Regions from separate parts of the Luteibacter flocculans genome, predicted to be linked through region 3. Evidence: predicted binding sites of a transcription regulator. Region 3 holds the regulator's gene; each other region holds the start of a gene.

The links. Region 3 encodes FliA, which starts transcription of late flagellar genes. Its sites were predicted from a motif close to TAAAGTTTNNCNNNCNNNGGCCGATAA; they were not measured.
Region 1: a site for FliA is predicted at 1,409-1,435, ahead of IM816_RS05160 (chemotaxis protein CheW). Genes of this name have one in related genera too.
Region 2: a site for FliA is predicted at 5,876-5,902, ahead of IM816_RS10565 (methyl-accepting chemotaxis protein). Genes of this name have one in related genera too.

What each region holds. Positions count from the first base shown of each region.
Region 1 covers NZ_CP063231.1:1,205,146-1,212,803, reverse strand. Annotated here, with positions in the region: gene IM816_RS05165 (methyl-accepting chemotaxis protein) at 1-774, opposite strand, end outside; gene IM816_RS05160 (chemotaxis protein CheW) at 845-1,360, opposite strand; gene IM816_RS05155 (chemotaxis protein CheA) at 1,479-3,455, opposite strand; gene IM816_RS05150 (response regulator) at 3,494-3,856, opposite strand; gene IM816_RS05145 (STAS domain-containing protein) at 3,867-4,184, opposite strand; gene IM816_RS05140 (sensor histidine kinase) at 4,421-5,779, shown strand; gene IM816_RS05135 (response regulator) at 5,883-6,557, shown strand; partial or broken gene IM816_RS05130 (MipA/OmpV family protein) at 6,660-7,421, shown strand.
Region 2 covers NZ_CP063231.1:2,488,131-2,495,788, forward strand. Annotated here, with positions in the region: gene IM816_RS10550 (response regulator transcription factor) at 1-105, opposite strand, end outside; gene IM816_RS10555 (S8 family serine peptidase) at 268-2,205, opposite strand; gene IM816_RS10560 (YadA-like family protein) at 2,256-5,207, opposite strand; gene IM816_RS10565 (methyl-accepting chemotaxis protein) at 5,940-7,463, shown strand; gene IM816_RS10570 (CheR family methyltransferase) at 7,470-7,658, shown strand, end outside.
Region 3 covers NZ_CP063231.1:3,088,289-3,095,946, forward strand. Annotated here, with positions in the region: gene IM816_RS13295 (flagellar motor protein) at 1-22, opposite strand, end outside; gene IM816_RS13300 (chemotaxis protein CheA) at 24-2,087, opposite strand; gene IM816_RS13305 (protein phosphatase CheZ) at 2,095-2,736, opposite strand; gene cheY (chemotaxis response regulator CheY) at 2,746-3,147, opposite strand; gene IM816_RS13315 (RNA polymerase sigma factor FliA) at 3,207-3,938, opposite strand; gene IM816_RS13320 (P-loop NTPase) at 3,935-4,810, opposite strand; gene flhF (flagellar biosynthesis GTPase FlhF) at 4,860-6,200, opposite strand; gene flhA (flagellar biosynthesis protein FlhA) at 6,294-7,658, opposite strand, start outside.

The DNA of each region.
Region 1 (7,658 bases), 1.9 Mb from region 3:
GCGGAACGCCCCCTGCAACTGGCCGAGTTCGTCGTTGCGCGTGACCTGGATGTCGTGACCGAGCTTGCCCTCGGCAATCAGGTGGGCGACGGCGACGGTCTGAGCCAGCGTGCGCAGAATCGAGCGAACGACCAGCACCGCGATCAGCAGCGACAGCGCGAGGCCGATCGACAACGCAGCGACGCAGATCGCGCGGACCATCTTGTACTGCGAGGACTCCGCGGCATAGATGCTGGATGCCTCGTCGCCCTTCATCTTGATCAACGCACCAAGATGAGACTGGCGGTCCATCAACAACGGACGAACCTGCAGTTCGAGCACGTCGGATGCGCCCTGGTCGCCCTCGTTCAGCGCATCGACCATGTCCGACTTGGCCTGATCATAGTCGCTATTGGTGGCCTGCCATTTGTCGTAGAGCTTCTTCACGTCGGCCGACATCGGCACCTTCACGAACTCGGCCTTGGCCTTGTTCGTCTCGTCCTGGAACTTCTGGAATTCGGCGACCTTCTGCTTCACCTGGTCGGGGCTGCCCACCTTGGCGGCAGCCTCGCCGAGCACCACGAACGACATCAGCGACATCTGATTGATGCGTGCGAGCATCTCCGCCGGGACGACTTCTTCCTCGTAGATACGGCGCATGCCTTCGTTCTGGAAGTGCAGCGCGCCCAGGCCGATGGCGGCGCCGCCAATGAGCATCAAGGAGAGCATGCCGACGACGCCGTACAGGCGGCCACGGACAGTCAAGGCGGGGATCTTGAACTTGAACTTCTTCATCACGATTCCAATCGGCAAGGGCGACAAGGGCAAGCCAGTGAGGGTTTGGCGGCTATCGGCGTTCGACAGCTCAGGCGACGGCCTTCACATCCGACGAGGCCAGGGCGGCTTCGAGCATCTGAGCGTCCTGCGGCTGCAGGAGGCGATCCACGTCGAGGAGCAGCACCATGCGCTCGCCCACGGAGGTCAGGCCCTTCAGATACTCGGTGTCGACCGTGGTACCCATGTCGGGCACCGGACGCACCGCGCCAGGCAGGACATCGACCACGTCGGACACCGCATCGACCACCACGCCGAACTGGCGGCCGGCGACCATGACGATGACGCAGACGGTGGTGACGGTGTATTCCTCGCGCGGCAGACCGAAGCGCAGGCGCAGGTCGAGGACGGGGACGATGGCGCCGCGGAGATTCAGCACGCCGAGCACGTAAGTCGGCGCCTGCGGGATGCGCGTGACCGCGGTCCAACCACGGATCTCGCGAACGGCAAGGATATCGATGCCGTATTCCTCGTTGCCGAGGTTGATGGTGAGGTACTGCGCAGCCTCTTCGGGCGTGGCGGTATTGGTGCTGGATGGCTGGTTCATGTCGTTCCCACGTCGGATCAGTGGCGGTCCGGGACCCCTTCTCAAGGGGTATCGGCCGTGGCCGTGGGGACTTGAGGGGGAATATGAAGCGCCTTGCGGCGCTTCCTTACATCGTTCGTCAGGCGGCCTTGCGACGCGCCTGCATGCGTACGAGGCCGGCCACGTCGACGATGAGCGCCACGGAGCCGTCGGCGAGAATCGTCGCCCCGGACACGCCCGCCACACGTCGATAGTTGGCCTCCAGGGACTTCACCACCGCCTGCTGCTGGCCGATCAACTCGTCCACGAACAGGCCGATGCGCGTGCCCTCACCCTCCACCACGATGACGATGCCCTCGTCCACCGGAGGACGCTTGCCCTCGCAGCCGAACACGTCGAACAGGCGGACGATCGGCAACCACTGGTCACGGAAGCGGAACAGTTCGCCGCCGCCGACCACGCTGCGCACGCTGTCGGGCTGCACCTGCACCGATTCCACGATGGAAACCAGCGGCACGATGTAGGTTTCTTCCGCCACCGCCGCCGTAAGGCCGTCGATGATGGCGAGAGTGAGTGGCAGCGTGATGGTGAAGGTGGTGCCGCTGCCATGCGTGCTGCGGATGGCGACGGTGCCGCCCAGATCCATCACGTTCCGCCGGACCACGTCCATGCCCACACCACGCCCCGAAAGATCGGTGGTGGCGGCGGCCGTGGAGAAGCCGGCCTCGAAGATCAGTTCCGCCACAGCGTCGTCGGACATACCGTCGCCCGAGGCGATGATGCCGCGCTGCACGGCCTTGGCGACGATGGCCTCGCGATTCAGGCCAGCGCCGTCGTCCGCCACTTCAACCACGATGGCACCGCCACGATGGAAGGCTTCCATGCGCAGCGTGCCGGTGTCGCCCTTGCCGGCGGCAAGGCGCTTGGCCGGTACTTCCAGGCCATGATCGATGGCGTTGCGGACGAGATGGACCAGCGGATCGCCGATCTTCTCGAGCACGGTCTTGTCGAGTTCGGTGGTCTCGCCGCGCAGGTCGAGCACCACTTTCTTGTCGAGCTTCTGCGCCAGGTCGCGCACGAGGCGCGGGAAGCGGTTGAACACCGTGCTGATGGGCAGCATGCGGATGCTCATCACGCTTTCCTGCAGCTCGCGCGTGTGGCGACCGAGCTGGGCCAGACCATCGCGCAGCATTTCCAGCTGCGACTCGTCCACGCCGTCCTGGAACTGGCTGAGCATGGACTGGGTAATGACCAGCTCGCCCACGAGGTTGATCAGCGTGTCGATCTTTTCGATGCCGACGCGGACCGAACTGGCCTCGCTGTTGGCAGCCGGATCGCGCACGGCACGCGGCGCGGCCGGTGCCGCGGGCGCGGCGACAGGGGCCGATGCGGGTGCCGGGGCAGCGATACGAGGAGCGAGATTCAGCTCGCAATCGCCGTCCACCCAGTCGAACACGCCTTCGACGGCGGCGCGCTTGGCGCCGGCGTCCAGATGAAGCGACCAGCCGAGGTAGGACGACGAGGCGTCCATGTCGGCCAGCGAGGGAAGCTTGCTGGGGTCGCATTCGACACGCAGCGGGCCGAGGGCACCAAGCTCGCGGAACATGCGCGCCGGATCGTTGCCCGTCTTGAGCAAGTAATCGAACGGACGGAACGTGATGTCCCAGCCCTCGACGGTTTCTGCGGGAGCGGCCGCCTTCGCGGCGGCGACCGGCGCGGCAGAGCCGCCGGACACCATCGCCGACAGTTCGGCGAGCAAGGCCTGGCTCTCTGCCGTGGCGGCCGGCTGGCCTGCCATGGACAGGGACAGCATGTCGCGCACGGTGTCGCCCGAGCGGAGCAGCAGTTCCACCACGGCCTTTTCCATCGGACGGCGGCCGCTGCGGACCTCGTCCATCAGGTTCTCGGCCACGTGGGTGAACGCGGCAACGTCGGTGAAACCGAACGTGGCCGCGCCGCCCTTGATCGAATGGGCAGCGCGGAACACGACGTTGATCAGTTCCGGATCGTCGGAGCCCTCGTCCAGCGCGAGGAGGGCCTGCTCCATGGCGTCGAGACCGTCGAGGCTCTCTTCATGGAACGCCTTGTGGAATTGCGCCAGATCGACTTTGGACATGGTGGACCCTGGATTACCGGAACGTCTTGCGAAGGGAATTAACCGAGCACGCGGGCGACGGTGGCCAGCAGCTGGTCGGGATCGAACGGCTTCACCAGCCAGCCGGTCGCACCGGCCGCCTTGCCTTCCATCTTCTTCTCGGGGTTCGACTCGGTCGTCAGCATGAGGATCGGCACGCCGCTGTAACCCGGACGCGTGCGAATCTCGCGAACCATCGAGATACCGTCCATCACCGGCATGTTCACGTCGGCGAGGATCAGGTCGAACTTGTGGTTACCGGCGGTATCGAGCGCGGCCTGGCCGTTCTCGGCCTCTTCCACGTCGTGGCCCGCGCCACGCAAGGTGAAGGCGACCATGCTGCGCATGGAAGCCGAATCGTCTACCGCAAGAATCTTTGCCATGGGAGCACCTTCAGTTCACGCCGGCTTCGGCCGGCAGTTCGATCAAAGCATGAAGACCCAGCACGGACACGCCGCGCCGGAGGGGATCGCTGACACCGGTCCAGGCGACCGGCAGACCGGCGGCACGGGCATCGCGCGAAAACGCCGCGAGCACCTGCAACCCGGCCGTATCGATCTGGGTCACCGCCTTGCCGTCCAGCTGAATGGCCTCGCCCGCGGCCAGCGCACCCAGCAGGGCTTCGCGCAGCGCGGGCGCAGCGCCGATGCGCAGGTCGGCATCCAGCGCCAGCGGGGCGCGAGGGGCGTCTTTGGAGGATTTCTTCGCCATCGTCCGTACCGTTGGGACCCTTGGCGCACATCGCCTTGGGGTCGTTCGATGGGCTTATCGGCCCTGTCGGGGAAAGCTTTAGGGGAGGTGGCGCTCCACCGAGGGAAGGCGACGGCGATACGAGCTGTGCCACCATGCGAGCCGGTCAGCCTCCCTACCCGCTTCGTGCAGCGACGTCGCTCTGGTCACGCTTCGGTTCAGCGTACCGCGCCGTCCGCAGCCCTCCGAGACCTCCGGTGAAACGTAAATCGCTCCTGTGGCAGTTGTTCGTGTCGCTTTCCGTGGTGCAGACCGTGGTGCTGTTCTTCGCCTTCGGCGGCCTGCTCTATCTGCTGCTGGACGGCCGCAATACCTATATTTCGGACGGCGTGATCAAGACGGCCGCGCAGGCAGTCCGCACCAGCCCGGCAGGCCTTTCGATCGAGCACACGGAACGGCTGGAAGACTTGCGCCGCCAATATCCGTCGTTCTGGCTCATGGTGGCGGACGCCGATGGGCACTCCGCGCGTTATGGCAACCCGCCCTCCTATTACACGGAGCTGTCGCAGCAGCTCGCCTGGATCGGGCCCTCCGAGATCCACGCCTATGAAGAGCGCGCGCCCTACGGCGTACGCATCGACGTGAAAAAGGTCGATGGCCGGCGCATCCACATCATGACCGGCGGCGCGTCTCGCGACGACCTCGGACGCTGGGTGGCCGTGGTCAGTGGTGTCGTCAGCCCCATCGTGTCGGTGCCGCTGATCCTCTCGACGCTCGTGATTGCGCCCCTGCTGATCTGGCGCAGCATGGCGGGGGTGCGCAAGCTCGCACAGTCGGCGGCGGCCATCGACCTGTCGCACCGGGCCGTGCAACTGGAATTGGACACGGTGCCACGCGAGATCCACCCCCTGGTGGCGGCGTTCAACGAAGCGATCGATCGCCTTCGCACGACCTACGTGGCCCGCGACCAGTTCCTGCGCGACGCCGCGCACGAACTGCGTCTGCCCATCGCCGTGCTGATGGCGCGCATCGACACCATGCCCAAGGGGCCCGACAAGGCCCTGCTGCGGGCTGACGTCAGCAGGCTCGCCACGCTCGCGGAACAGTTGCTCGATCTTCAACGCATCCAGGCGCAAGGCGTCCAACGGACGCCGGTAAACCTGTGTGAAGTGGCGAGAGACGTGGCGTCTGACGTGGCGCCATTGGCGTCCGCGCAGGGTTACTGCCTGGAAGTAGATGCGCCGGACGATCCCGTGTGGGTATCCGCGGAACCCCTCTCGCTCGGCCGCGTGGTGACCAATCTTGTGCAGAACGCGGTGGTCCATGGCGGCGGTGCAGGCACCATCAGCCTGCGCGTGGTCGCGCCAAACACGTTGCGGGTCTGCGATCAGGGGCCCGGCGTGGCCGAACAGGACCGCGAGCGCATCTTCGAGCCGTTCTACCGCGCGCAGACGGGCGACCCGGGGCACGGCCTCGGTCTCCATCTCGCCTTGGAACTGGTGCGCAGGCAAAACGGGCACATCACGGTGGAGAACCTGGCGGAAGGCGGTGCGTGCTTCGCCGTCACGTTCGAAGCGCTGTCGCAGCCCCAGCTCCCCGCTCCCGAGCCAGCCTGACGTCTACCCTGCCCGGCCCCACCGGCAACATTGCCGGAACGTTGCCGGTGACTCCGGATCGATCGGCTAGCATGCTGCCCTTTGCAGGACGGAGCCGACACACGTGCGCCTATTGCTGGTCGAAGACGACGAACCACTGGCGCTGTTGATGCGGAGCGCACTGCAGCGCCATGGTCTCCTGGTAGACATCGCCGGATCGCTGTCTGTCGCCGCGGCGGCCTTGCGCTCCGGTGTTCACGACCTGCTGGTACTGGACCGCTCGCTACCCGACGGCGATGGCGTGGATCTGATCGCACAGGCACGCAGGATGCTGCCGGGCTTACCCATCATCGTGCTGACGGCGCGGGGCGAACTGCCCGAGCGTATCGAGGGCCTGGACGAAGGGGCCGACGATTACCTGGTGAAACCCGTCGCCACGGACGAGTTGCTCGCGCGCATCCGTGCCGTGGCACGCCGCCCCGCCACCATCGCGCTGCCCCAGGCGGCGATGGGCGCGCTGACGTACGACTTCGGCGCCCGGGAGGCCGCCGTCGGCGGGCGCATGCTGCGGCTGCCGCGTCGCCAGTTGCTCATCCTGGAAACCCTGATCTATCGGCAAGGGCGCACGGTGCGTCGCGAAGCCCTGCGCGAAGCCGTCTACGGATTCGACGATGCCATCCAATCGAATGCGCTGGACGCGCACATTTCCAAGCTGCGCCGCGCGCTGGATGAAGCCGGTGCCGGCGTGGAGATCAGTGTCATCCGCGGCGTGGGTTATCTGCTGAAGGAGCTCGATTAACGGAACAAGCTCACAGATCGCCGCACTGGATGCACGCGGCGCAATGTTCAGACAACTTCGCTGGCGCAGCATGACGGGACCGGATCTTGAACGGATGTCCCGATGGCAAAGATGACCTTCCCCTGCCTCGCTCTGGCAGGCGCCTTGCTGATACCCAGTGTGCCGATGGCAGCCCCATCGACATCTCAATTCAGCCTCGGCGTCGGGTTCGCATGGAGCCCCAGCCCTTATCGCTCGTACGACAACAAGGCATGGCCACTGCCCGTGGCGAACTACGAAGGCGAGCGTTTCTTCATCCGTGGCGTCGGCGTGGGCATGCGTCTGTGGCGCGATGAAGGTAACGAACTGTCGCTGGTCGTTTCGCCGATCGGCAACCGATTCCGCCACGACGACACCGACGACACCCGCCTACGCCGCCTGTCCGACCGCGATATCTCAGGGCAATTGGGCGTGCAATGGCGATCGAGAGGCACGTAGGGCGTGGTGCAGTTCGCGGCGCAGAAGGAAGTGACCGGACACGGCGGCGGTCATGTCTTCGATGCAAACTACGGCTACCCGTTGCCGTTCGGGGGCGGGCTGGTACTGATACCGATGGTCGGCGCCACGTATACCAGCGACGCGCTCAACGATTACTACTACGGCATTACCGACAAAGAGGCGCTCAAAAGCGGCCTGCCAGCCTACCGGGCGGGCTCCGGCACCGCGCCGTACGCGGGCGTGACGGCGAACGCGAAGCTCGGCACGCGATGGAACCTGCTCACCACGCTACGCCTCAGCCGCCTTCCCGACGCCGTGAAAGACAGCCCCATGGTGACGGGCAGCAGCACCCGCAGCTACCTCGTCGCGCTCTCGTACCGCTTCTGAGCATGAGCACCGTCACCCGCCGCATCTTCGCCCTGGCGAGCCTCATCGAGCCCGATCCCTCGGCGACATGGCAGTGGTTCATGAGCACACCGCTACCCGGTACAGGCGAGCAAACCGCTTGCGACTTGCTGTTTGCGGGCAGAGGCGATCGCGTTATCCGCTTTCTTCGTCGTGCTCTTGCGGAGCAATTTGCGGGGAGCCGTGTCGTGCCGTTTCCTAGTACGTGGCGGCAGATGG
Region 2 (7,658 bases), 600 kb from region 3:
GAGATGAAACTCTTCGGCTGTCGCGCACGTGGTTACCTCGAAGCCGTAGCACGCCAAGCCGGGCCCGAGAATCTCCTTGCGCAGATCGTCGTCGTCCTCGACCAAGGCAACTCGCGCCAACACTGGTCACCCCCACCACGTCCCCTGCACACGGGGCCTACCGTAGCGCGGATTTGCCGATTATGCGAGTCGTGCCGGTCTGTGCTCAGCGCCTTGCCAGCCAGAGAGAACGGCCCGTCGGAGCCTGGCACCGACGGGCCGCTGGCCTTACTGCACCGACATGGCCATGACCGAGAACGACGTCGTAGGACCGATACCCGTAACCCGCATGTAGTAAGTTCCTGCGGCGGGCGCGGAAATCGTCACCGACTCGTTGTTCCCCACGTGTGCTGAACTGTAAGGTCCGGTAGTCGTGACGGGAACCGTGTCCTTGCCGACGACCAGGGAGACATCCCCGCTCCCCCCCATGGTCCGGAAAGTCGCCACGCGTGTTTTGGCGGGTACGACGAACTTGTAGACGATCTCGCTGGCGTTATACCCCACGTCCCTGCGTACCACGACGCCATTGACCAGCGGAATGGCACTCTGCGCCGGGCTGCTGTTGGGATCGAGTGCCTTGGTGACTGCGGCAAAGGTATCGAGAATGCCGATCCCGTAGGACTGCCCGTTCGACTGCGGGAAGCCACGGGTCGTCGAGGTCAGATAGTCCTTGACCAGATTCGGCGTGAGCACGGGCAGACCGGCTTTCTTGCGCGCCGCGATCATGAGCGCCGCTGCACCGGCCACCTCGGGCGTGGCCTGCGAGGTTCCGGCCATGGAACCGTACGTCGGCCCCTCCGGAACAGTCGTACCTGCATTGATGGCCGACCAGGCAAAGCCCGCCGCTACGGGCGTACCCGTCGAGGCATCGTTCGGATACACGCCGCCACCGGGCGCCGACAACGACACGTTGGCGCCGTAGTTGGAGTAAAAGGCGGGCTTGCCGGTGATGCCGTTCGACGCGACGGTGACCACACCAGGGCAGTTGGCCGGGCTGGTGGTGCTCGCATCCTGAGCGCTGTTACCCGCGGCCACGATCACCGTGGCGCCGAGGCTCATCGCTGTATTGATGGCTTTTCCGAGGTCGGTGGACGCGCTGCACGCTCCCTCGCCACCCAGGCTCATGTTGATGACCTGCGCAGGGAACGCATTGTCATCCAACCCGTCGACGTGGCCACCCGCCGCCCAGACGATGGCGTCCGCGATATCGGAGGTCGCGCCGCCACAGTGACCCAGTGCGCGAATAGGCAACACCTTTGCCTTGCCGGCCACGCCGGCCATGCCCACGCCGTTGTCCGTCAGCTCGGCGATATTGCCCATCACATGGGTGCCATGCCATGAGCTGGGTTCGGGCAGGATCGCCACGTTGTCGACGCAGCCTCCGTTGCTGGCCAGGTATTTGCTGTCGGTGGTCCAATCACCTAAATCCCAGGCGCCTTTCGCTCGACCGTCCGTCGCACGCCCGGACACGAGCGCGTCGGAAATGAAGTCGTAGCTCTGGTCCGTCAGCGAGGTGTCGAGGTCGGGGTGAGACGTGGCGCCGGTGTCGATCACCGCCACCACGACGCCCTCACCCTGCGACAGGCTCCATGCCTTGGCGGCGTTCGAGCCGCCCTTGTTCGCGAAGGCCTGGGTGTCACGGCCGATCGTCTCCGGCGTGCCGTCGCCCGCGCGGAAATGCCATTGGTAGGAAAAATTCGGGTCGTTGGGCGTACCCGTCGATACGTCTTCCAGACGGTAATCGCGGAACGGATAAAGCCGCACATCCGGCTCAATGGACTCCACCGCCGGATTGGCCGCCGCTTCGCGCATCAGTGCCATCGCAGACGGGCCATCCAATGCCTTGCTGGCACGCACGACATAACCGCCCACCGATGTCTTCCGCTTGAACGAGAAACCCGCGGTGCGCAGCGCATTGGTCTGAATGGCGGACATGGCCGTCGACGAACGCATGAGCGATGAACTCGCCGCATAGATGTCCTGCGCCGCGGCAGCTCCATTCGGCGCCATGCCCGGTTTGTAATGCACGATGAAGCCATCGATGCGCTGCCCGGAGGACAGCGCCATGCTGGCAACTTTTGCGTCGATGCTCTGCGCCAGCGCGCAAGGCGCTGCGCAAGCCAGCAGCGCGCCGACGATCCACATCTTGTTAGCTGGGTACTTCATGTCTAGCCCCTTTGGAATTGATGTTGTGCAAGCGATGCGTATCAGGCCCGTCACCAGCCGAAGCTGACGCCCACGGTGCCGCTGCTTTCGCCGCCACCTGCCAATGCACCACCGACGATGATGGCGCCGCGCCCCGGAAGCCGATGCGCATAACCCACGGCCAACGCGCCCTCACCTCGATAACCACCCGCTGCGGCGCTCACCCTGTTATCCGTGCCTTCGGCGGCCGCAATTGCACCCGCCATACCGCTCATCGCCGAACCCATCGCGCCCACGCGGGCCACACGGGTATCCAACGCACCGAAGCGCTGCTCAACCCGATTTTCAAAGGCATTGAAGTCGGTCCGACTCACCGCGTTGGCCACGCGTGTATCGGTGTAGCCGTTGGCGCTGGACAACGTCTTCGCATCACCAGCATCGGCGTACGACTGCGCCGTTTGCACAGCCTGCGTCGTGGCCGCATCCATCTGCTGACGGTTGACCGCATCCGTGGGCGCCTGGCCCGCCGCCACATTCGTGATGCGACGCTGCGTGGTGGCATTGCCGACCGATACCGTGTTGGCCTGGTCTGCGACCGAGCCCGCACCGAGCGCCACGGCGCCGGTTGCGGTCACTGCTGCCCCTTGGCCCAACGCCGTACCCGAAGCGCTTTGCACGGAAGACGAAGCGCCGACGGCAACCGAGTTCTGTGCTGAAGCCGCGATGGTGGCGTTGGCGCCAACCGCGGTGCTCTGATCCGCACCCACATTCGCTCCGCCACCCACTGCGGTATCGCCAGGGCCGAACGCCAGCGAATGAGAGCCGACCGCCGTCGCCATCTGTCCGCCAGCGCGCGACGCGTCACCCACCGATACCGACGACGTGGCGACTGCAGCGGCTCCCTGCCCCACGGCTATGCCTCCTGCCACGGAAGGCGCGACACCGTGCGAGAGCGAATTCACTGCTGTGTCGAGCGCGCCAATCGCACCGGCAATCGAGGTGTAATCCTGGCCGAGCACCGACACCTTGAAGCCACCCAGGTGACCTGTGAGATCGACGATCGTGCCGCCACCGATGATGTTTGCCAGGGTGGACAGGCCCTGATTGAACTGGCCGCCGTTGATCGCCTGACGGCTTGTCGAAACCAGGGACCCGTCCGCGACGTTGTCGATCACGGTGCCCGACGCTCCGCCCAGGATTACCTTTGCCTTCGTGCTGTCGTCGTAGGTCACGGCGCCGTTGGCGAGGTCGCCCACGTTTCCTGCTACTGCACGCAACTGCGCAAGATTCACGGCGTCGGTGTCGTGATCGCCCGCCGCCACGTTCGTGATTTGACGCTCCCCGCCACTGCTGCCGACCGAGACGGTGTTGTCGCGATCCGCGATGGAACCTGCGCCCAAGGCGACGCTGTTGTTGACGATCTTCGGATCGCCCGACGAGAAGATGCTGTTGCCCACCTTGGCACCCTGCCCCAAAGCAACGGAGTTGCTGCCGAAGACTTCCGAATTCGAGCCGATGGCTACGTCATTGGAGAATGGGACCGCTGGCTGGTCATCCACGGGAAGACCCGAATGCCAGACGAAGGCCTGATGGCCGATGGCGACGCTGTCGTCTGCTTGAGCCCCGGTGCCATAGCCGATCGCGGTCGCGTAAGCCCCCGCCACCAGATTGCCGTAACCCAGTGCGACGCCGCTGTCTGCATAGACCGAATTGAAAGTGCCGACCGCCGTGCCTCGCATCACACTGACCGTATTGCCTGCACCGAGTGCGGTAGCCCAATCGTCAGTGGCTGCAGCGCGATCGCCAACGGCCGTTGCGTCGTAGCCGGTGGCAGTCGTCTTGTAACCCATGGCAATCGAACGAATGCCGGAGGCGGAAGCCATCGTGCCTACGGCCGTGGATGCGTACTCCGTCGCTTGGGCGCCCGATCCGAAGGCGCTGGCAAGACGCGCCGTGGCCTCCGTCGCCTGCAGATTCACGCCATCGAATCCCTCGCCCAACTCGTCGTACAGCACATCCACCACACCGCCCACCGCGACGGCGGAGCGATCGCTCGCGTACGAGCCGGCGCCCACCGCGCCAGCATAAATGCCGGTGGCCCGGGCACCCGCGCCGACTGCCATGGACGCCACACCCGATGCCTGCGTGTTCGATGTACCGGTGAAGATGGCGGTGCCGTCTGCCGTCTCGTTTCGTCCGCCGATCGCCAGGGACGCAACGCCGCTGGCACTGGCGTTGCCGCCGAGCGCTACCGCGTTCACATCAGTCGCAGAGGCGCCGTAGCCACCCGCGAGTGTGAGGTTGCCGGCAGCGACAGCCTCGCTACCGAGACTCGTTGCGCCGTTTCCTTGCGAAAGCGCTGCGGCACCGAACGCCGCCGATTCCGAACCGGATGCCCACGCGGCCCGACCTAGCGCGACCGCACCATCGCCATCGGTCACGGCGGGTGCGCCGTCGCCATTGGCATCGCCCACGCTCAAGAATGTGCTTGACGTGTGGGTCGCATCAGTCAGTTGTGCGAGGTTGACCGCGTCGGTGGCAAACGTGCCGGCCGCGACGTTGGTGATCTGACGCTCGGCGCCGCTGGCACCGACCGATACGGTATTGCTCCGATCGGCTACCGAACCGGCACCCAGCGCCACGGCGTTGGCTGCTAGGGCCTGTGCCGCCGTGCCCAGCGACAAGGCGCTCGCGGCCGTTGCGACTGCCGAAGCACCCACCGCCATCGCACCATCACTGTTGGTGAGTGCGTTGACGCCAAGAGCGGTGGCGTTCAAGCCGTTGGCGATCGCACCACCGCCGAATGCTGCGGCGTGGTCGCCATTCGCGAGAGCGGAATCACCGAAGGCAGTGCTTCCGTCGCCAATAGCAGAGGCGTTATGTCCGCAAGCCGTGCCGTCCGCCGCCACTGCCGTGCCTGCGGCGGCACCTTGGCTGTCACTGCAGACCGTTTGCGCATGGCCTGACATGCTGTAGCCCAGGCCGGCACAAATGGCTGCACTCAATACTTTTGCACGCCACATGGCGGCACGCGTCCGCTCGTTATGGCTGGCGACACACGTCGTCTTCGTCCCCATCTTTTACCCACCCCAATGTTGTCCCCTGAAGCGGCGACATTCACCGAACTGAAGTGTGGTTGTCACGCACACTACATCTCACAACCTCACCGATTCGGTGAGGTTGTGGTCGATGCAGGCATGACATTCGGCCCAGCGATGGCTCCCATGCGCAGAGCATCGTGAGCGAGGATTTGAAGCGAAGTCGCTGCAGCGGCGTCGACGCGATTACAGATTGAGCAAGCAACATGTGGCACAGCGAAAGCACAGCGATGCGAGTGACGCGATTGACAGGTCGGTACGGCTCAAGCCGCCAGTAGCCACAGAGGTCGCCGACGGCGGGAGACGCCGTCTCGCGCCGCTGAAACGCTGGGATCCGTTCAGCAATTAAAAGAAAAACGCACTTTATCGTCCGCACCGTCCGGGTAGCCCACCGAAATGACGTAGCGATGTGATCCAGGCCGTGAATGCGTCGCCATGCAATTACTGTCAAAGCATTAAATCATTGCCTCGCTCCAATAGCTTTTTTCCCTGGCGTTCGCCGAAGATTTAAGTCCCAAGTACTCCCGTTCGCGGCCTACCGTCTTCACTTACCTTATCTTTGGCTTTCTCCTTTTTCATCAGCGAGATAGCCCTAAAGTTTGCCGTTTTTGCGGCGATAACTCCGTAGGCACTAACGAAACGCGACGGGGAAAGAAAATGGCCAGCAATGCAAGTGCAAATGCCGCTCAAGAAGTGAATGACCTCAAGGCCACGAGCGATGCATTGCACCGCGTTCAGGCCATTATCGAATTCGACCTGCAGGGGAACATTCTTGCGGCGAACCAAAACTTTCTTAATACGCTCGGCTACACGGCCGACCAGGTGATCGGACAGCATCACCGCATGTTCTGCGAGCCGGCCTTCGTCGCCGCGGACGAATACCAACAACTCTGGGAGCGGCTTGGCGCGGGACATCCGGAGGTCGGCGAATTCAAGCGCATCGCCGCGGACGGCCGCGAGGTTTGGCTCAGCGCCTCGTATAACCCGGTGTTCGACCGCGATGGCAAGCCTTACAAGATCGTCAAGTTCGCGACCGATATCAGCACCCTGATCGATAAGACCGCCGAGCTGGATGGGAAGATGACGGCGCTCGACAAGTCGCAGGCCGTAATCGAATTCGATCCCAGCGGCCATGTCATTTCCGCCAACGCGAACTTCCTCGCGGTAGTCGGCTACTCGCTCGACGAGCTGGTCGGCCAGCATCACCGCAAGCTCTGCGACGACGCCTATACCGCCAGCGCCGAGTACGCCGAGTTCTGGGAACGGCTGCGTCGCGGTGAATTCGATCGCGGCCGTTATCGCCGTGTCGCCAAGGGCGGTCGCCGGGTCTGGCTGCAGGCGAGCTACAACCCGATCTACGACGGCAATGGGCGTCTGCGGAAGATCGTCAAGTTTGCTGCGGACATTACCTTCCAGGGCGAACTGGAAGAACTGGTGAAGCGCCGCGCCGCGGACTTCTCCACCGCCTCCACCCAGATCGCCCAGCAGTCCAATGAGATGGCCGCCGGTGCGCAGCTGCTCGGCGCGACCGTGGAGGAGATGAACGCCACCATCGAGGAGCTGACGGCATCCATCAGTTCGATCGCCAGCAATTCGCAGAACGCCGATCGGCTGGCCAAGGACACCCAGCAGGAAGCCGAGCGCGGCGCGAAGGCGCTTGGCAAGTCCATCGAAGCGATGGAGCTGATCAACAAGTCGTCGGAAGACATCGGTGACATCAGTAAGGTCATCGGCGAGATCGCCAGCCAGACCAACCTCCTCGCCTTCAACGCAGCGATCGAAGCGGCACGTGCCGGCGAACATGGCCTCGGCTTCTCCGTCGTCGCCGATGAGGTACGCAAGCTTGCCGAGCGGTCGTCGCAGGCCTCCAAGGAAATCTCGAAGCTGATCAACGAGTCCGCAAAGCGCGCATCCCAGGGTAGCCTGATCGCCAAGGAAGCCTCCGAGGCGTTCGACAAGATCCTGTTCGGCGTCGTCAGCACCACGCAGGCGATGTCGGAGATTTCGTGCGGTGCCGAAGAGCAAGCCGTTGCCGCGCGCGAGGTCGCCAGCGCCGTGCAGCACATTGCCGAGGAGACCGAAAAGACAGCCTCCACCTGCGACAGCATCGCTCGCGCCTGCGGCTCGCTGATGGAAGGCGCCGTGGAACTGAACACCACCGTCAACGACTTCGCGACCTGACCCGCCATGTTCGATCGGGAAGCCGCCGTCGATCCCTCCATTCGCGAGGCGCTGTTCGCGCAGGTACGCCTGCACACCGGCATCGTGATGGCCGAGCGGAAGTGGACGATGCTGCACGGGAGGCTTCGTCGGCGCCTTCAGGAGCTTCAGCTCTCGGGCTACGAAGCCTACCTGGCCCTCTTGGGCAGGTCGAAG
Region 3 (7,658 bases):
CGACGACGCTCACGAGATCCATGTCAGACAGCCATCCTCAGCGAGGGCAGCACCTGCCCACTGTCATCGGCAAGACCGGAGAGGTCGAGCACCAGCGAGATACGGCCATCGCCCGTGATGGTGGCGCCGGCGATACCCGGCACGTCCTTGAGGAACGGACCCAGCGGCTTGGCCATGACGTCCTCGCGGCCGAGCACTTCATCGACGAGGCAGCCGAGCGTCTGATGCCCGATCTGCACCACGACCACGTGGCCGCCCTTCCCCGCCGCGCCCGCCCAGCGACCGAGATCGACGAGCGGGAGGGCGCGCTGCCGATGCGCAGCAACGACACGGCCGTCGAGTTCCTGGATTTGCCCGGGAGCCAGCTCGAAGACTTCCGCCACATTGGAAAGCGGCAACGACAGCAGCCGATGGCCGACGCGCACCATGAGGACGCGCAGGATGGCGAGGGTAAGCGGAACGGAGAGACGCACCGTGCTGCCGTGACCCACGCGCGAATCGATGGACAACGTGCCGCCGAGTTCCACTATCTTGGTCTTGACGACGTCCATACCGACGCCGCGACCGGAGATGTCGGAGACCTGACTGGCCGTGGAGAAGCCGGGACGGAACACGATCTCGTAGCATTCGCGCTCGTCGAGACGCGCCGCCTGCTCCGCATCCATCAGCCCTTTTTCTACCGCCTTGCGACGAAGCACTTCGGGGTCCATGCCCTTGCCGTCGTCGGTCACGGTGATGACGATGCGGTCGCCGAACTGACCCGCAGCGAGGCGCACGGTACCGTTGCGTGGCTTGCCCTCGGCAGCGCGGACGTCGGGCATCTCGATGCCGTGATCCACCGCATTGCGCAGCAGGTGGACCAGCGGATCGGCGAGGGCCTCGACCACCGTACGATCGATGTCGGTCTCTTCGCCCTCGGTCACCAGTTCGATGTCCTTGCCGAGCTGGCGAGCCAGATCGCGGACGATGCGCGGGAAGCGCGAAAACAGTTTGCCGACCGGCTGCATACGCATGCGCAGCACGGCGTTCTGCAGGTCTTCGGCCACGCGCTCGAGTTCGCCGATGGCACGCTCCATCGGGTCGTTCGTGCCGCGCGGCGCAAGATTGGTGAGGCGGTTACGCACGAGGACGAGTTCGCCCGCGGCATCCACCAGCCCGTCGAGACGATGCGTATCGACGCGCACCGTGGTGTCGGCAGTGGACGCGGTGCGCTTTTCCGTCGGCGCTGCGGCGCGCGCCGCGGGAGCGGCGGGTGCCGGTTCCGCGGGTGTCGGCGGCGGAGCGGGTGCGGGTGCGGGTGCCGGCGCAGCAGCAATCACGGCAGCACCTGGGACGACACCCGGTGCCGCGGTACCGTGCAGACTATCGAGCAAGGCTTCGAATTCGTCGTCGCTGATCGCGTTCGGATCGGCAGTCGTCGCAGCAGGTGCGGCAGGAGCGGCGGGTGCCGGTGCCGGGTTCGGCGAGCTCGCAGCGCCTTCGGCACCGGGAGCACCGGTGCCGTAGAGGGAATCCAGCAGCGCTTCGAATTCGTCGTCGGAGATCGGGCCAGACGATGCCGGAGTAGGCTCGCGCTCATTGCGCGCCGCGTCGAGCATCGCCTCGAATTCGTCTTCGATGGGATCGTAGGCGCGCGAAGTGGGCGCCGCACTGACTGGCGCGGCGGTGGGTGGCGCCAGGGCCACCGGAGGGGCTGTGGCAGCGCGGCCGGGAATGAGCAGGCGGTCGAGCAACGAGCGCGGCGCAGCTTCAATTGGCAGGCCACCATCGGCGGCCCGCATCATGTCGTTGAGCAGATCGAGCGATTCCAGCAGCGCGTCCATGAAACCGGCATTGAGCACGATCGCGCCGTTGCGGGCTTCATTGAGCAGATCTTCGGCGCGATGGCACAGCTCCACCATCGGGTTCAGGCCAAGAAAGCCTGCACCGCCCTTCACCGTGTGGAACGCGCGGAACACCGCATTCAACAGGTCGACGTCGCCGGGCGAGGACTCGAGGTCCACGAGTTGTTCGCCCAGGCTTTCCAGCAGCTCGCGCGCCTCGATCAAAAAGACGTTGAGCAGCTCGTTGTCCAGCTCCACGCTCATAGGGCGCTCAGAAGCCGAATTCGCTGAGCAGGCGGTCCACTTCGTCCTGACTGACCTTTTCGGCAGCAGGCGCGGCACCACCGGCCAGCGTGCCGGTCAGGCGCACCAGCTCCACCAGCGACGATTCCACCTTGGCCATGAACGCTTCGACCTGCGCCACGCGCTGGCCGGAGAGATCCTGCCAGGACTGCGCCTCGACCATTTCGCCAAAGCCGATGTCGCAGCTCTGGGCGAAGTCGCCCACGCGCACGGCAAGCGCCGTGGCGCTGGTGGCGAAGGCGGGGTCGGCGTGATCGAGCACCAGCACCTCGTCGGCCTGGCGGGCGAGCGCCTGTGCCTGCGGGCGCAGCTTTTCGCTGAAATCGAGGGTGCGATGGGCAGCCTGGGCACTCATCTCGAGCACGTCGCGCAGGTGCTTGCGCGCATCGCTCATGTTGCCCGGCACACCATCGTGCGAGATGTCGGCGGCAAGCCGGCGCGCGGATTCGTGCAGGTCGCGGGCCAAGTGGCCCAGCGCCATGAAGAGGTGCTGTTCACGGCTGCGCAGGAGGCGATCGAGGGCCTCCTCGACCGAGGCGGGATCGTTCGCATCCAGCAGCTCGCGCAGTTCGGGCGCCACGTCGTGGCCAGGGGAAATCACGGTGTTCATGGTCGTTCCTTAGCCCGCGGCCGCGGCGAGTCGTTCGAAGATCTTGTCGAGTTTTTCCTTCAGCGTGACCGCCGTGAAGGGCTTGACGACGTAGCCGTTCACGCCGCTCTGTGCAGCCGCGATGATCTGATCGCGGTTGTTCTCCGCCGTCACCATCAGCACGGGCATGGCTTTCAGGGCGGCGTCGGCGCGAATGGCGCGGAGCAGGTCGATGCCGGTCATGTTCGGCATGTTCCAGTCCGTGACCACCAGGTCGAACGGCTGCGCGCGCAGCATCGCCAGCGCGGCATTACCGTCTTCGGCTTCCTGGATCAGGGTGTTGGTGAAGCCAAGCTCCACCAGCAGATTCCTGACGATGCGTCGCATGGTGGAAAAATCGTCCACCACGAGAATCTTCATGTTCTTGTCCAAAACGTTCTCTCCGCCTTGCTACCGCGTGTTCTTTTTCGGCGACGTCACTACGGGTGCCGTCACTGCTTGTCTTTCCAGCCCGACATGCGTGCGCGGAGTCGAATCAGGGCCTGGCCATGGATCTGGCATACCCGCGATTCGCTCACTCCCAACACCGCACCGATTTCCTTCAGGTTGAGTTCTTCGTCGTAGTACAGCGACATGACCAGCTTCTCGCGCTCGGGCAATCCGTCGATGGACTGCGCCAGTGCGCCACGCAGGCCTTCCTGCTCGAACGTACCTTCCGGACCGGCCGCGTCCGGGTCGACCACGTCGATCGCCGCGCCTTCGTCGCCTTCGGGCGCCGTCAGGCTCAACAACCGCGCGCTCGCCGCGTCCGCCAGGATCTGGTTGTATTCCATGGCGTCGATGCCCAGCCGCTTCATCACTTCCGCGTCTTCGGCGTCGCCACCCGTCTCGTTTTCGATCTGCCTCGTCACCTCCGCGACCTCGCGCAACTTCCGGTGGACGGAGCGCGGAGTCCAATCCGTCTTGCGCAGTTCGTCCAGCATGGCGCCACGTATGCGGATACCCGCATAGGTTTCGAAGCTGGCCGCGCGAGTCGGCGAGTAATTTCTTGCGGCCTCAAGCAGTCCGATCATTCCGGCCTGCATCAGGTCGTTTGCATCCACGCTTGGCGGCAGCCGGCCCATCAGGTGATAGGCGATTCGGCGCACCAGCGGCGCGTGGGTCTTTACCAGTTCATCCGCTGGGATGCGCGTGATCTCAAGGTATTCGGTCGCAACGCTCACAGTGGTAGCCCCCCCCCCTGATGGGACCGTTCGGCGAAGAAGCCAATACGGCCCTGTGCACGGGGTTCGGGTTCACCCCATGTATCGACCGACCTGGCCAAATTCTTGAATCCGACCGCCGACCGGCTGCTGGGCCAGGCATCGACCACCGCCGACTGGCGGCGGATCGCCTGGCGCAGGTACTCGTCGTGCGGAACCATGCCCATGAAATCCAAGGAAACATCGAGAAAACGATTGGTCACCCGGGACAGTTTCTCGAAGAGCTGGCGCCCCTCCTGGGCGTGGCGAACCATGTTCGCCACGATGCGGAAGCGGTTAACCGCGAACTCGCGGCTCATGACCTTGATGAGCGCGTAGGCGTCGGTGAGCGAGGCCGGCTCGTCGCAGACCACCACCACCACCTCGTCCGAGGCCGCAGCGAACATGGAGACGCTGTCCGAGATGCCCGCCGCCGTGTCGACGATCAGGTACTCCGGCGCCAGCGGGTATTCGTCGAATGCCCGGATCACCGCCGCGTGTTCGATGTTCGGCAGCTGCGCCATGCGACGCGCGCCCGACGTGGCGGGGATCACCTTGAGGCCGTGTGCGGCCTGCAGGATGAGGTCTTCGATGCCGCACTCCCCTTCCAGCATGTGACCCAGGTGCCGGGTCGGCTGCAGGCCGAGCAGGACGTCGACGTTCGCCATGGCGAGATCGGCGTCGAGTAGAAGGACGTCACGGCCGCCCATCGCGAGCGCCATGCCGAGGTTGACCGCCACCGTGGTCTTGCCCACGCCGCCCTTGCCGCCGGCAATCGCGATGCTGCGGGTGGGGCGGCGATCGGCGAGCCAGTGGAGCCCGGCGGCCTGGGTGGAATCGACGTGTGTGCTCATGAAGTAAGTCACTGCCGTGGGAGTCGGTTGCGGTTGAAGAGAAAGAGGGTCAAGCCAGGGCCGGCGCCACACCGCCGAAGCGGTCGGCGAGGATGGCGTCGTCGGGTTCGTCGCTGCGCTGCTTGACGAGCTGCGCAGCCAGGCAGACCAGCTTGCGCGCATCGGCGGACGCAATGTCCTCGGGCACGCGCTGGCCGTCGGTGGTGTAGTCCAGCGGCAGGCCGTGGCGGATCAGTGCGGACAGCGCGCCGCCGATCAGCGGCGCCTCGTCGAGCTTGGTGAGAATGGCGCTCTGCGGAGCCAGCGGCGCATAGGCGCGCACCGCGTTGTCGATGGCCTGCGCCTGCGCGTTGGCCGCCAGTACGAGACAGACGCGCAGATCCGAGGTCGCACGCAGCGTCTCGAACTGCTGCTGGAGCTTCGGATCGTTGCCCGCCAGCCCGGCCGTGTCGACCAGTACCGTGTTGCGGCCGCGCAGCTGGAGCAGCACGTTGCGCAGACTGTTGGCATCCTGCGCGTTGAACACGCGCACGCCGAGCAGGCGGCCATAGTGTTCGAGCTGTGCCCCGGCGCCGATGCGGTACTGATCCGTGCTGATGAGGGCAACGTTGGACGCGCCGTGACGCAGCACCGCGCGCGCGGCGAGCTTCGCGATGGTGGTGGTCTTGCCGACGCCGGTGGTACCGACCAGCGCGATGACGCCGCCGCCGACCGTGTCGAAATTCCGTCCGCTCGTACGGATGTTGCGCGAAAGAATGCCCAGCGGCAGATAACGCGCCTGCTCGGGCGTCATGCCCGGCGGCAGTTCCGCGCACAGCGCGCGAGCGACGTCGGCGTCGATGCCCAGCCGGGTCATCTCGCGCAGCACGCGGGCGCGCAGCGGCTGCTCGCGATCCATCTGGTTCCAGGCCAGCGTCGAGAGCTGCACTTCGAGCATCTCGCGCAGGTTGTTGATCTCGGCACGCACGCCGTTCACGGCGGCATCGTTATTGGGCGTGACGGTGGCGGCGCGCACCACGTCTGCGACGCTGGCGGCCAGCGCCGCGCTCGATTGACGCTGCGGAGCATTGGTGTTCGTCTGGCTGGCCGGTGCCCCGCCCTTCGCGGCACGTTCGACGGCCGCCGCGGTGGCGGCGCGGGCCTGATCGATGCGTGCGGCGCGCTCGGCGTCATCGCGCAGGGCGCGCAGCGGCGACTCGTCGCGCTTCGGCGCGTCGACACCGAAGCCGGCCTCGCGCACCAGTGCTTCGTCGTAATCCAGCGCAGCGATGATCTCGATGCCTTCATCCAGGCGGCGCGTCGACAGAATCACGGCGTCCGGGCCTTGTTCGTCCCTGACCTGGCGCATGGCCTGGCGCATGTCGGGAGCAACGAATCGTTTGATTTTCATGCGTTCGATCCTGTCTTTGTCCTGGCGCCTCTTTCCCAGGCGCCACCATGTTCGTTCGGTCCGCGCGCCTATTCTTCGCGCGGCGTCTCATTCCTATCGCCCGAGGGCCGTCACCAGCTTGACGCGACGGTTGTCCGGAACCTCGTTGTAGGCGAGTACATGCAGGTTTTGGGCCACATGCCGCGTGAAGCGCGACAACCACGGACGAAGTGCCGGCGAGACCAACAAAACGGCCGGTTCCCCCGCCGCTTCCTGACGCCGCGCGGCGTCCGCGACGCTCTGCTGGAGGCGATCCGCAAGACCCGGCTCGACGGCCGCGCCGGCAGGACCGCCACCCTGCAGGGACTGGAGCAGGATCTGCTCCAGTTCCGGCGCCAAAGTAATGACAGGTACTTCCGTCCCGAGGCCGGCGATTTCCTGCACGATCTGTCGGCCGAGGGTGACGCGCACCGCGGCGGCGAGGACGCCGGGATCCTGGCTCTGGCCTGCATGCTCCGCCAACGATTCGACGATGCCGCGGAAGTTGCGGATGGGTACCCGCTCCGCAAGCAGGTTCTGCAGCACCTTGACCACGGCGCCGAGCGACAGGCGCTTCGGTACGAGGTCTTCCACCAGCTTCGGCGTCTGCTGGGCGAGGCGGTCGAGCAACTGCTGCACGTCCTGGTGACCAATGAGCTCGTGCGCGTGGTTCTGCAGGATGTGCGAAAGATGGGTGGCGATCACCGTCGCCGGATCGACCACGGTATAGCCGAGCGTCTGCGCGTGCTCGCGCATGCCCGGCTCGATCCAGACCGCATCAAGGCCGAACGCGGGGTCGCGTGTGGCGATGCCGTTGATCGTGCCGTGTACGCGGCCCGGATCGATCGCCAGCATGCGCTCGGTGTGGATTTCCGCCTCGCCCATCGGCACGCCCATCAGGGAGATGCGGTAACCGTGCGGCGCCAAATCGAGGTTGTCGCGAATGTGCACCGACGGCACCAGGAAACCCAGTTCCTGCGAGAGCTTGCGGCGCACGGACTTGATCCGCGCCATCAGCTCGCCGCCCTGCGCCTTGTCCACCAGCGGAATCAGGCGATAGCCCACTTCCAGACCGATGGTGTCCACCTGGGCCACGTCTTCCCAGGACAACTCAAGCCGCTCGGCAGGCGGCGCGGATTCCAGTGCCAGCTCGGTACCCGGAGCCCCCGTCCCGGCGGCGACACCTGCCGCGGCGTCGAGCTGCGCGCGATTCAGTTTCCACGCCGCAAAGCCGGCGATGCCCGCCAGGATGAGGAACGGAATGTTGGGCATGCCCGGGATGAGACCCATCGTGCCGAGCACCGCCGCCGCGACACCGAGCGCCTTGGGCTGGCCGAAGAGCTGCCCCATCACGTGCTTGCCCATCTCCTGCGACTTGGAGACGCGCGTCACGATGACGGCCGTGGCGATCGAAAGCATGAGGCCGGGCACCTGCGCCAC